DNA from 3 places in the Enterovibrio litoreus genome. Region 3 is predicted to be linked to each of the others. Evidence: riboswitches for the same ligand, from Rfam matches in the RefSeq annotation. Region 3 holds a riboswitch; each other region holds the start of a gene.

Region 1 (3,284 bases), on a different replicon from region 3:
CTCTGTGACCGAGCATAGCTCTTGCACTCATCGATAACGACCTTCTTGCTGCTTGATGATTTTTCTTGGTGATAGAGACCCGAATGCGATGGGTTTAATTGCATGCATCATTAATTTTTTCGATGTTACAGCGGTATTGTCTCTTTGCGAACAGAACACAGTGTACGGTAACTCAATAAGTAATATGGATTTACTGGGTACATGAATGCACTCGATCTGCCTACATAGGACGAATTTTGTCGAATACGCATCGTGAAGTTGTCCGGGTCTAAACGCTAGCGTTCAAGAATTTCAACACGTTGATAATATTAAAGAAGTGGGGGGCTGGCACTGAAAAGCCAAGTTATCGAGGGGACGCTTTTAAGCTAAAGGGCTAAAGGGCTAAAGGGCTAAAGGGCTAAAGGGCTAAAGGCAATAGGTGGAATACTGAATGGCTAGTAACGCTAATGGAACCATGGCGAGGGTTGTTGCTCCGCCGATGTGGTAGTTACGGTGCCAATAACGCTGTGCGACACTGTTCATCCTCAGGCCCCAGATAATCACTGTTGCGTTAATACTGAAGAAGAAGATCACCAAAATGGTGAGAAAAGAGGGGGCAAACATACCCTTTGCAAGGGCCGCGTAAAACGAGATCGGCAGTAAGAAGCAGAAAAATACTGCCCACTTAAATCGGCGTGGCCACTTACGAAAGTGATCACGAAAAATCCTGTCTATTTGGTCGGGAAACGGCTTGCTGTAATGCATCTCATTGTTGCCATTCATCTATATTCTCTTTTTGGCTTAGCTCAGATTTGGGGTAACTGATAATCAACTGAGTGCATTTTGGCTCATTAATGTGACAAGTGTCACAATAAGAGGTTTGTGAGTGGTTTGAGGCTGTTTAAAAGAGAAACCTCAAAAAAGGTGTATTTTTGTCTCAAAAGTCAACTCGTCCCGCACCAAATAAGCAATGGAACATGATGTACTTTTCGGTTTAGTCGGTATAAAAGCAAGGTTTCATTCAAGGCAATATGAATTTTTGATACTGAATACGGTATGAAGTGCGATTAGTGCTTAATCAGAGAGATAACAACGAAAAGGTAAAAGAGATAGGGGCATAGCAGTTGTAGAACTGCCCAGTCGGAAAATCTAGGGGAAACAGAGCGAATACCGACTGAGCGTTGGGTAATGTGTTTGTTTTAATTACTGACGTAGCGTCTGCAGAAGCTCATCACGGCGTTGAGGAGTAATTACCGACCAATGTTTGCCTTCAATTGCGCCCTCTAACGCCCAAAGTAACTCAAGACTTAGCGAGTCTTGATGCGACTTCTGCAACGCTTGATAGGCTTTCACGGCGCCTTCAGTGTGCAACTGCTCTACAGAATCGATACCTGCTTTTTTTAGCATTCGTTCTGTGGCAAGTCGTAGGTTCGGCAAATCTTTGATACGCGTTGGCGCCGCAGTCTTCTTTTCTTGCTGATCGTCTCTAGCGATGGCGAGGGCGGTGGTGGCATAAGCCATCAACTCGTCAGGTTGCTCCCACCAATTGTCCGGCACAGCATAGTACTTAGTCACGACAGGGAAACCGCGCTTTTTGTAGACGTAAGGCGTCATCGTTAGTTTCTTGAATTCAGCTTCATTCGCTTGACCGGCACGAAGGTGAAGCTGATCGGTGACGACCAGTGCGAACATTGTCTCATCGCAAAATATGCCAAACCCCCCAAACATGGATCGAGATTTGATTTTGCCCAGACATTCGAAGAATTTTAGTGTGTTTTTTAGTGTAGGTTTATCCATGTGACTTATTCTCAATCAATACGTTCCTGGATGAATGGTCAAGGAGCAACGTAGCAAAGCTAATTCAGAGAATTGTCAACCAACCGGAAGAATCCGATATGGAAATGCTAACGTCATCGGTAGCTCCGCTACCACTAACACGAAATTGAATTCAGTGTTGAGAGGCCGGAAGCTTTGCGTCCCACGCTTTCGCGGTGGTTTGCCTTTTTCTTAACGGCGTTTAGATTAACTGAATCGCATCATTTTGTCGTTATTGCTGGTCTCAAAAAATGTGATCTTGGTTCAGATAGGATCCTATTGATGTGGTTGAAAATATTCGGTTGTCTTTGTAATAGAAACATTTTTGACCAAATTGGTCGTTTTCCGACTGGGATAAAGGGTAGCACTAGAAAACTAGACAATTTGGTGTTTAAGAGGTTAGTCGCAAAAATGTGTTTGAAAGTGTCGGAAAACTTGCCAGAAAAGAAAAAGCCCAGATGGTTATTTCCGAGCTTTTTAGTGTTGAGGATTTTAGAGAAATGTTATTCTGAGCGCAGATTTTTCACCGAACTGCGAACAATTAATTCCGGCTGCATCACGAAGATTTGTTGTTGGTTTTCTTTGTTAGCTAAACGCTCCAACAGTAATTTGATCGCCGTCTTGCCCAGTCGATTTTTCGGCTGGTGGATGGTGGTGAGTGGCGGAGAGAAAAATGCGGCTAAATCGATATTGTCATAGCCAATGATGGATATATCATTAGGAATGTCTAAGCCAGCCTGACGAAAGGTACTGATGGCAGCCAGTGCCATAATGTCGTTGAAACAGAACACCGCCGTTGGTCGATCTTCCTGAGCCAAAATCATGTTAGCAGCTTCAACGGCAGAGTCACATTCGAAGTCAGCTTCAACAATCCAATTTGGATTCTCTTCAAGACCTGCTTCTGACAACGCTTTTCTGAAGCCTTCTAGTCGAGTCTGGCAAGTCAGCTTATCTAGTTGGCCTGAAATACAGCCAATTTTAGTGTGGCCGTTATCAATGAAGTGTTTGGTTGCAATGTAGCCGCCCATTTCCGCATTGTCTTGAATGCAGTCTGTATGCACGTGCTGAGTGCCCCAGTCCATCACAACCATTGGCAGATCTTTCTTTTTCTCCAACAGCGTCAAGAGTTCTTCATTCAGGTCTGAACACATCACTAAAAGACCATCAACGCGCTTCTCTGCCAACATGCGCAAGTAGTCGCGTTGTTTCGCAAGGTTACCTTCGGTGTTGCATAAGATCAGCGTGTAACCTTCTCGATAGCAGTATTCTTCAACGCCATGAACCACTTCCGCAAAGAATGGGTTGGTAGATTTGGTCACCAGCATGCCGATAGTGCGTGTTGAATTGCATTTCAAGCTGCGCGCAACGGCACTCGGCGCATAGTTTAAGTCGTCGACTGCGGCCCATACTTTCTTGGTTGTGTTTTCTGCGACAAAACGTGTTTTATTGATCACGTGTGAAACGGTTGTCGTAGATACACCAGCCATGCG
Region 2 (3,284 bases), on a different replicon from region 3:
CATCGGGCAGTTCACACTTGCCTTGCCAAATAGCGTTATAGACCCGTTCGAACTTCAAGCTTTCTACGTAGGTTTGGGTTTCTTGATTGTGGGGAATGGCTTATTCAAACCCAATATTTCAACCATGGTTGGTCAACTGTATAAAGAGGGGGATAACCGTCGAGACGGCGCGTTCACCATCTTCTACATGGGCATCAACTTGGGTTCTCTGCTTGCAGGGCTTATTGCTGGTACGGCATCGACTCATTATGGATGGAAAGCTGGTTTCCTCTGTGCTGGTGTCGGAATGTTGCTGTCTTTAGTGGTGCAATTACTATTTGCTAACCGCGTATTGGGTAAGATTGGTATTGAGCCTGCGGCAGTCGAACAACGTCGTAAGATGGGCTCAATTGAAAAACAACCGCTCACCAAAATAGAACGTGATCGCCTAAAAGTCATTGTGGTGATGAGCCTGTTCGTGATCATTTTCTGGGCGGGATTTGAGCAAGCCGGTGGTTTGATGAACATCTACTCTCAAGATTACACCAATCGAATACTAGGGAATTTTGAAGTGCCAGCCGCTTGGTTCCAATCTCTTAATCCAATGTTCATCATCGTTTTTGCGCCATTATTGGCGATGTTTTGGGGCAGACTCGGTGCGAATGAGCCGAGCTCTCCGATTAAATTTGCCATGGCAATGGGTTTCTTGTCGCTTGGCTTCGTTTGCATGATAGGCGCAGCGCTTCAGCAGGGCACTGACATGTCCATTAAAGCGTCAATGTGGTGGTTAGTCGGAGCCTACTTTTTCCATACACTTGGTGAACTGTGTTTGTCGCCGATAGGACTGTCTTTGATCACCAAGTTAGCTCCATTGCGGTTGATGTCGGTGATGATGGGTACATGGTTCTGTGCAAATGCCGTGGCAAACTACGTGGCAGGTTTTGTTGGAAGCCATGTTGGCGACGCAGGTCCGTTGGCCATTTTCAGTGGTATTGCGATCACGTCAGCCGTGGCGGGCATGTTACTGATTCTGTGCTCGAACAAGCTTGTTAATTGGATGCATGGTGCGGAAGGTACGTCAGCACTAATTGACGAAACCATGACAGAAACAAACAAAACGTTAACAGAAAAACCGGCCATGATCGCGTAGTCTTTAAGCTGAACAGATAGGTCATTGCTAGATGGTCTATCTGTCCTCCTTCCCATACATATACTGGGAAATGTCACAAATATTGGATCATTCATCCTCAAATCAGTCATCAGACTGAAATTCCGCTCGTCCTTTTCTCATGCTGTCTCAGCTTTTTCTGCTTGGTGGTTAATTTAAGGCCAATACTTGGCCTGATATTCCCATTAAATGCGGCCTCCAGCCTTGCTCCGAACTAGTCGATCTACCAATCTGTCATGGAAGTAACTGAGGCGTAATCCAGAAAGTGCATTAAGAATGTCGTGGTAGAGATGTTGTAGGCGCCCACCTAAATACTCACATACGTGAAACTATCAATAGGACACCTATTCGGAGAAAAAAGCCAAACCTGTTGTGAGACGGGGACGGAAAGTTTCGGATCTCTTTGATTTAACGTTGAAAGAGATGGCCGTGCTGCCTCTTGCTAGCAAATAAGAGGAATAAATAATGGCGAATATCATAGGTACAGGCGGCGTTGATCAACTCAATGGCACCCTCGGTGATGACTATATTGAAGGTCGTGCAGGGGATGATGTGATTTACGGCGATGTCGGCTCTTCATCGGGCAACGGCTCAACGGGCTCGGTTTTCATTTTGGGTGATGACTTTAGTGCAACAAGCGGCGAATTCCACACTTGGAACTTCCCTCCAACTCTCAATTTCGCTGGTTCAGCCACCCAAGTAACGTTTAACGATGATGATGCAAAACTCAATGGTGATGACGCGTGCAACGAGTATTCTGACGACAAATCTCAGACTGTTGAAATTGGTGGTCAAGAGTTTGGTGTCAATGTCGATTACGGCCTGAAATATTGCGATGCCGCTGGCAACATTTATACCTTCGCCGTGGTTGATATTGATGCAGACGGGTCTGGTAATCACTACAACAATGTGGGTGAGAACGGCAAAATCCTGATCCAACTTGATGGTCCTGAAATTACAGGTAGCACTCAGCTTTCTCTGGTTCCAAATTCTTATCACAACATCAGTAGCTTAGATTACGCATCAATCACCGACCCTGCAGTAGACCCAAGTGTGGGTGGCGATGATGTCATTACTGCGGGTGATGGAAATGACACTGTCTACGGACAGGGCGGTAACGATTACATCGAAGGCGACAACGGCCAGGATCAACTGTTTGGCGGTGACGGCGACGATACTATCTACGGCAATACAGCTTCTCCTAACTTTAATGCTGACCCATGTGTAAACGTATTCCAGATGGGGAATGATTTCACTATGCCTTCTGGTGGTGAGTTCCATACCTCCTGTTTCCCAACTAAGCTCGCGTTTGATGGTGGTTCAACCAAAGTGACTTTCCAAGACGATGATGGAAAGCTAAACGGCGACAACTACTGTAACGAATATTCCGACGACAAGACGCAAACAGTGACGATCGATGGCAATACGTATTCCGTTAACCTTGATTACACGCTGAAGTATTGTGATAGCGAAGGCAATGTCTACAAGTTTGCGATTATCGACGTTGATCTTGATGGTAATGGCCATCACTACAACAATCTGAATGAAAACGGCAACTTGTTGCTTCAATTGGAAGGGCCAGAAATTACAGCCTCAACCCAATTGTCTTTGGTGCCAAATTCGTACTGCAATATCAATGATATTGATTACGCCACTGTCTCGGAAGACACCACTCAGATTTCTAATGATGAAGATTACATTGACGGTGGTGCGGGTAATGACACCATCTACGGTCAATGGGGCGATGACGAAATTCATGGCGGCACAGGTGATGATCTCATCTATGGCGGTCAGATTGGTCGCCAAACACTTGATCTCGATCGTGGTGCCGATGGTTACTGGGATGTGAGCAACGGCGACGCTGTTACGTTAGATCTGTCTAATATCACCTCAAGCGCGTCATACAGTAACAGTGTTGGTTACTATGTGCTGGACGAAAACGGCAATGTGTTAAAAGCATTCGTGATGGCTGACAATGCCAAGCTAGATAGTGCGGCGCAAGCAGTTATCGATGTTGACGGCGCGGCGAAAATCGGCCTATTCATCATTCCAGATGGCGACACAAAAGGCTTCAACGAGGGTGAAATTACGCTGAGCTTTGCCAGTGGTAGCCCTGTGTTTGGTCAAGGTAGCCTGA
Region 3 (3,284 bases):
CAACGAAGAAATGGATGAGTTCTTGAGCATGGTGCCAGTAGGCACACCAATTAGCATTGAATGGTAAGACGACCGCTGTAGCTTGTCGACTTGCAATATGCCCATAAATGATAAAGCCTGACACGATAGTCGCATCAGGCTTTTTTTATTGCGTATCAACCAACATGGCGATTAAACGCAGTCAAATGGGCCTTTGTTCGTCCACGCTTCTGGTGCAGAAACTGGGCTGCTGTTGACCCACCATTTAGCCTGATACAGGTTACCTTCAAACAAAACCTGCTCACCCGCCAGATATGCTTTACCTGATGTCCATGCCACTGGCAACGCACTGATCAATTTCCATGCATCGCTGTTTTCTGGTGCTGAGCCTTGAATCCAGTATTTTGCTTCCCACACCAAGCCATTGAAACTCACTTTTTCGCCGCCGGTGTAGGTGGTGGTTTCATCCCATGCTGGGTGGTTCATCGCATCGGGATCAGCGCCACACTGGTCACTTTTTTCAATAAGGTGGAAATCGACGGTTTGCTGTTCAACCAAATTCCCTTCCTTGTCTTTTACGCGAGAAACCAACATGTGGTGTCCAGCATTCACACGCGTCAATGCCATGTTCACGTTTTCGGACGAACCATCTAGCATTGAGATTTTCTCGTATGCTAGAGCATCTTGTGCGTGGTTATAAACGGTCATTTCAACGGTGATATCACCCGATGCTGTCACGCTAAAATCGAGCTCAACCGCATCGTCAGAGATCATGTATTCCTTTGCCAACCCATCAATCGTTACACCGTAATTAGGCTCAGGCGAGGCAATGTCGTACCCCACTTCCACACGGGTTAAACCACTGTCTTTTTTGAGGTAAATGGGGTTTGCGCCAAAAACAGGCACGAACGTGTTATCGCCGTCACGCTTACCAGCCTTGATCAGGCTATTCGTTTGGTTAATCTTCGCTGCAAGGTCGTGTGACCATGTATTTGCTACACCAGCTTTATCGCTTTCAATTACCCAATTCGTTGACAGCTCAGGTCGCTCACCGTCGTTGTCAAACACACGAGTAAATACCGCGTCGCCTGCTGACAAATTCATACCAGGGTTAATTTGACCGGCTTGTTGCCAATTTGGAAGCACAGGCTGTTCGCCATCAAACTGCACATCAATTGCGTTATAGAACGCCGCAGCAGTATCGCCCACATCCCAAACAGCCAAAATCACATGGTATCCTTCACGAGCAGGCACGTTGCATGAATGAGCCATCGTTTTCGGTGGCTTCTCCATGTTTCCTTCCACCACACAGAATGGGTTCAGATCCAACGAAGCACGTGCTAGCGGCTGATTCACGTTCCAATCAGGCTTGGTGATGTAATATTTCCAAGTGCGTGTCACATGGTTTGCCGTGAAGGTCCATTCAAAGTCATTTTGACCCGCAACAATGGAGCGTTTCACCCAGCGTGAAGCGGTTTGCTCGTCCAACGGAGAGAATTGAATTAAACCTGCACTTGCCAGTTTGCCATCTTCAGGGCCGAGTTCAGGGAAGCCTTCTGGCCCTTCCACGCTTTGGGGTTCCCACTGTACTTGACCACAATCGGTATTTTTTTCACCGGCTTCTGAGGTGTATTTGCATAGCGCTGCGCGGCCAGCCAGATCGCCACCAACGGCGCTAATGTACCCGTGAGACATTGCGCTGGCGCTAAATAGTGCAGCAACAGGTAAAAGAGACGTGTGTAACTTGAGCATGTATGTACTTCCTGAGTGATTTTATTGTTATTCACCCACAGCACGGACAGACGACGAAAAGAGGACATTTTCAACATTGAAAATGGCAACCCCGCTATCATAAGTGTTCTCCCATTAGATGGAGAACCCTCTTAGACCGGAAGCTTTGCGTCCTGTTTTTTCAAACAGTTTGCCGATAATTGTGGAACGCGGGCATCGTATTCTGAATATTTTGATATACAACAAAAAAATATGATGTTTTATGGCGACAAGAATATAAACGGAAGGAGCATCACACTTTAGCGGAATGGATAGTACACTTCTTAATCTAACGATGTTTTTGCATTCTCAGTAGTATCCATGCCTCTCCTTGAAACTCCCGCGTTTTAGTCTCGTTTTTCATTACATGGAAACCCAACGCACGGTAACAACCGATAGCGATCTGATTGTGCTCAAACACAGCCAAGCTAACGATCGTGATCTTGGGGTCTTCGAATGCCACACTCAACGCCAGTGATATCATTCCTTTCCCCCACCCTTTACCACGGCTATTTTCCGACGCAATGAGCACCCGACATAGGCGATATTCAGAAGAAGACACACGGTAGAGCTCAATGTATCCTGCCGCTTCGCCCTGATGAAGAAAGAGAAAGGGGCGCACCTCGGGCTTTGCCAAGTGCGCAGTGATCTGCTCAACCGTGAGTGGAAAATCAAACGCAGGACCACCCCATAAGTAGTTATCCTTCGCGTTTGATATCCAGCCACAAAGTTTCAATGCATCTGCTACTTCAAATGGCACGAGCAGCATTACGCAGGTTTCCCCTGTCCGTCCGACTTATCATTCGGCTGCTCATCGGAAGAAGGTGTGACAAACTCATCAATATATCCCTTCGGCGGCGGTGTCCATTCACGCTCAGTGAGACCGTGCTTATCCATGCGGTCAGCCCCCATCGCATCGCGAATAGTATCTTCCAGCTCAATAAATAGATGTTGAAAATGGTTGTCGTAGGTTTGTGACTCTTCGCCACCCAACCAGCTTTGGTAAAGCTTTTCTGAGCTCTGTTTTTCGATTTCGTTGAACATTGCTTTTTGCTGTTCAACCAAGAAGGGATGAGACCCAAGTGTACGAAGCGCTTCTGCGCCCATTTCCAGTGCTGAGTGATAGGTTTCTTTGATCACAAAATCTGCCCCCGCATGTCGAAGTTTGTACGCATGTCCACGGTCAAACGCACGTGCGAGCACTTTTACATGGGGATAGGTATGCTTAACATATTCGACAAGCTCGGTCGTGGTTTCCTCGTTGTCCATGGCGACCACCAGCAATGCCGATTCTTCGATACCGGCAGTGTGCAGAAGATCTGGCCGAGTGGCATCACCAAAATAACTCTTCACATTAATTTGGCGCAAATTTTCTACCTGAGTGGCTTCATGATCGAGCACAACCGTTGACACGCCATTGGCCGTCAGTAATCGGTTCACCACCTGACCAAAACGGCCAACACCCGCAATAATCACCGACCCTTTTTCGTCAATAACATCCGCTTCTCTGTCGTTCGAGACTTTCTCGTAGCGCG

What was found. A riboswitch is a leader RNA that binds a small molecule or an ion and turns the genes downstream of it on or off. The one in region 3 is predicted to bind cyclic di-GMP.
Region 1: it holds a riboswitch for cyclic di-GMP, as region 3 does, so the genes downstream of both, AB8599_RS08220 (TfoX/Sxy family DNA transformation protein) here and gbpA (N-acetylglucosamine-binding protein GbpA) in region 3, are expected to answer to the same signal.
Region 2: it holds a riboswitch for cyclic di-GMP, as region 3 does, so the genes downstream of both, AB8599_RS08065 (DUF4114 domain-containing protein) here and gbpA (N-acetylglucosamine-binding protein GbpA) in region 3, are expected to answer to the same signal.

Annotation. Positions count from the first base shown of each region.
Region 1 covers NZ_CP166194.1:1,885,389-1,888,672, reverse strand. The annotation lists gene AB8599_RS08225 (hypothetical protein) at 406-762, opposite strand; gene AB8599_RS08220 (TfoX/Sxy family DNA transformation protein) at 1,183-1,776, opposite strand; cyclic di-GMP riboswitch class I at 1,892-1,990, opposite strand; gene purR (HTH-type transcriptional repressor PurR) at 2,298-3,284, opposite strand, start outside.
Region 2 covers NZ_CP166194.1:1,846,009-1,849,292, reverse strand. The annotation lists gene AB8599_RS08070 (peptide MFS transporter) at 1-1,129, shown strand, start outside; cyclic di-GMP riboswitch class I at 1,498-1,587, shown strand; gene AB8599_RS08065 (DUF4114 domain-containing protein) at 1,613-3,284, shown strand, end outside.
Region 3 covers NZ_CP166195.1:288,807-292,090, forward strand. The annotation lists gene AB8599_RS16950 (murein L,D-transpeptidase family protein) at 1-67, shown strand, start outside; gene gbpA (N-acetylglucosamine-binding protein GbpA) at 172-1,731, opposite strand; cyclic di-GMP riboswitch class I at 1,813-1,915, opposite strand; gene AB8599_RS16960 (GNAT family N-acetyltransferase) at 2,039-2,518, opposite strand; gene AB8599_RS16965 (monovalent cation:proton antiporter-2 (CPA2) family protein) at 2,518-3,284, opposite strand, start outside.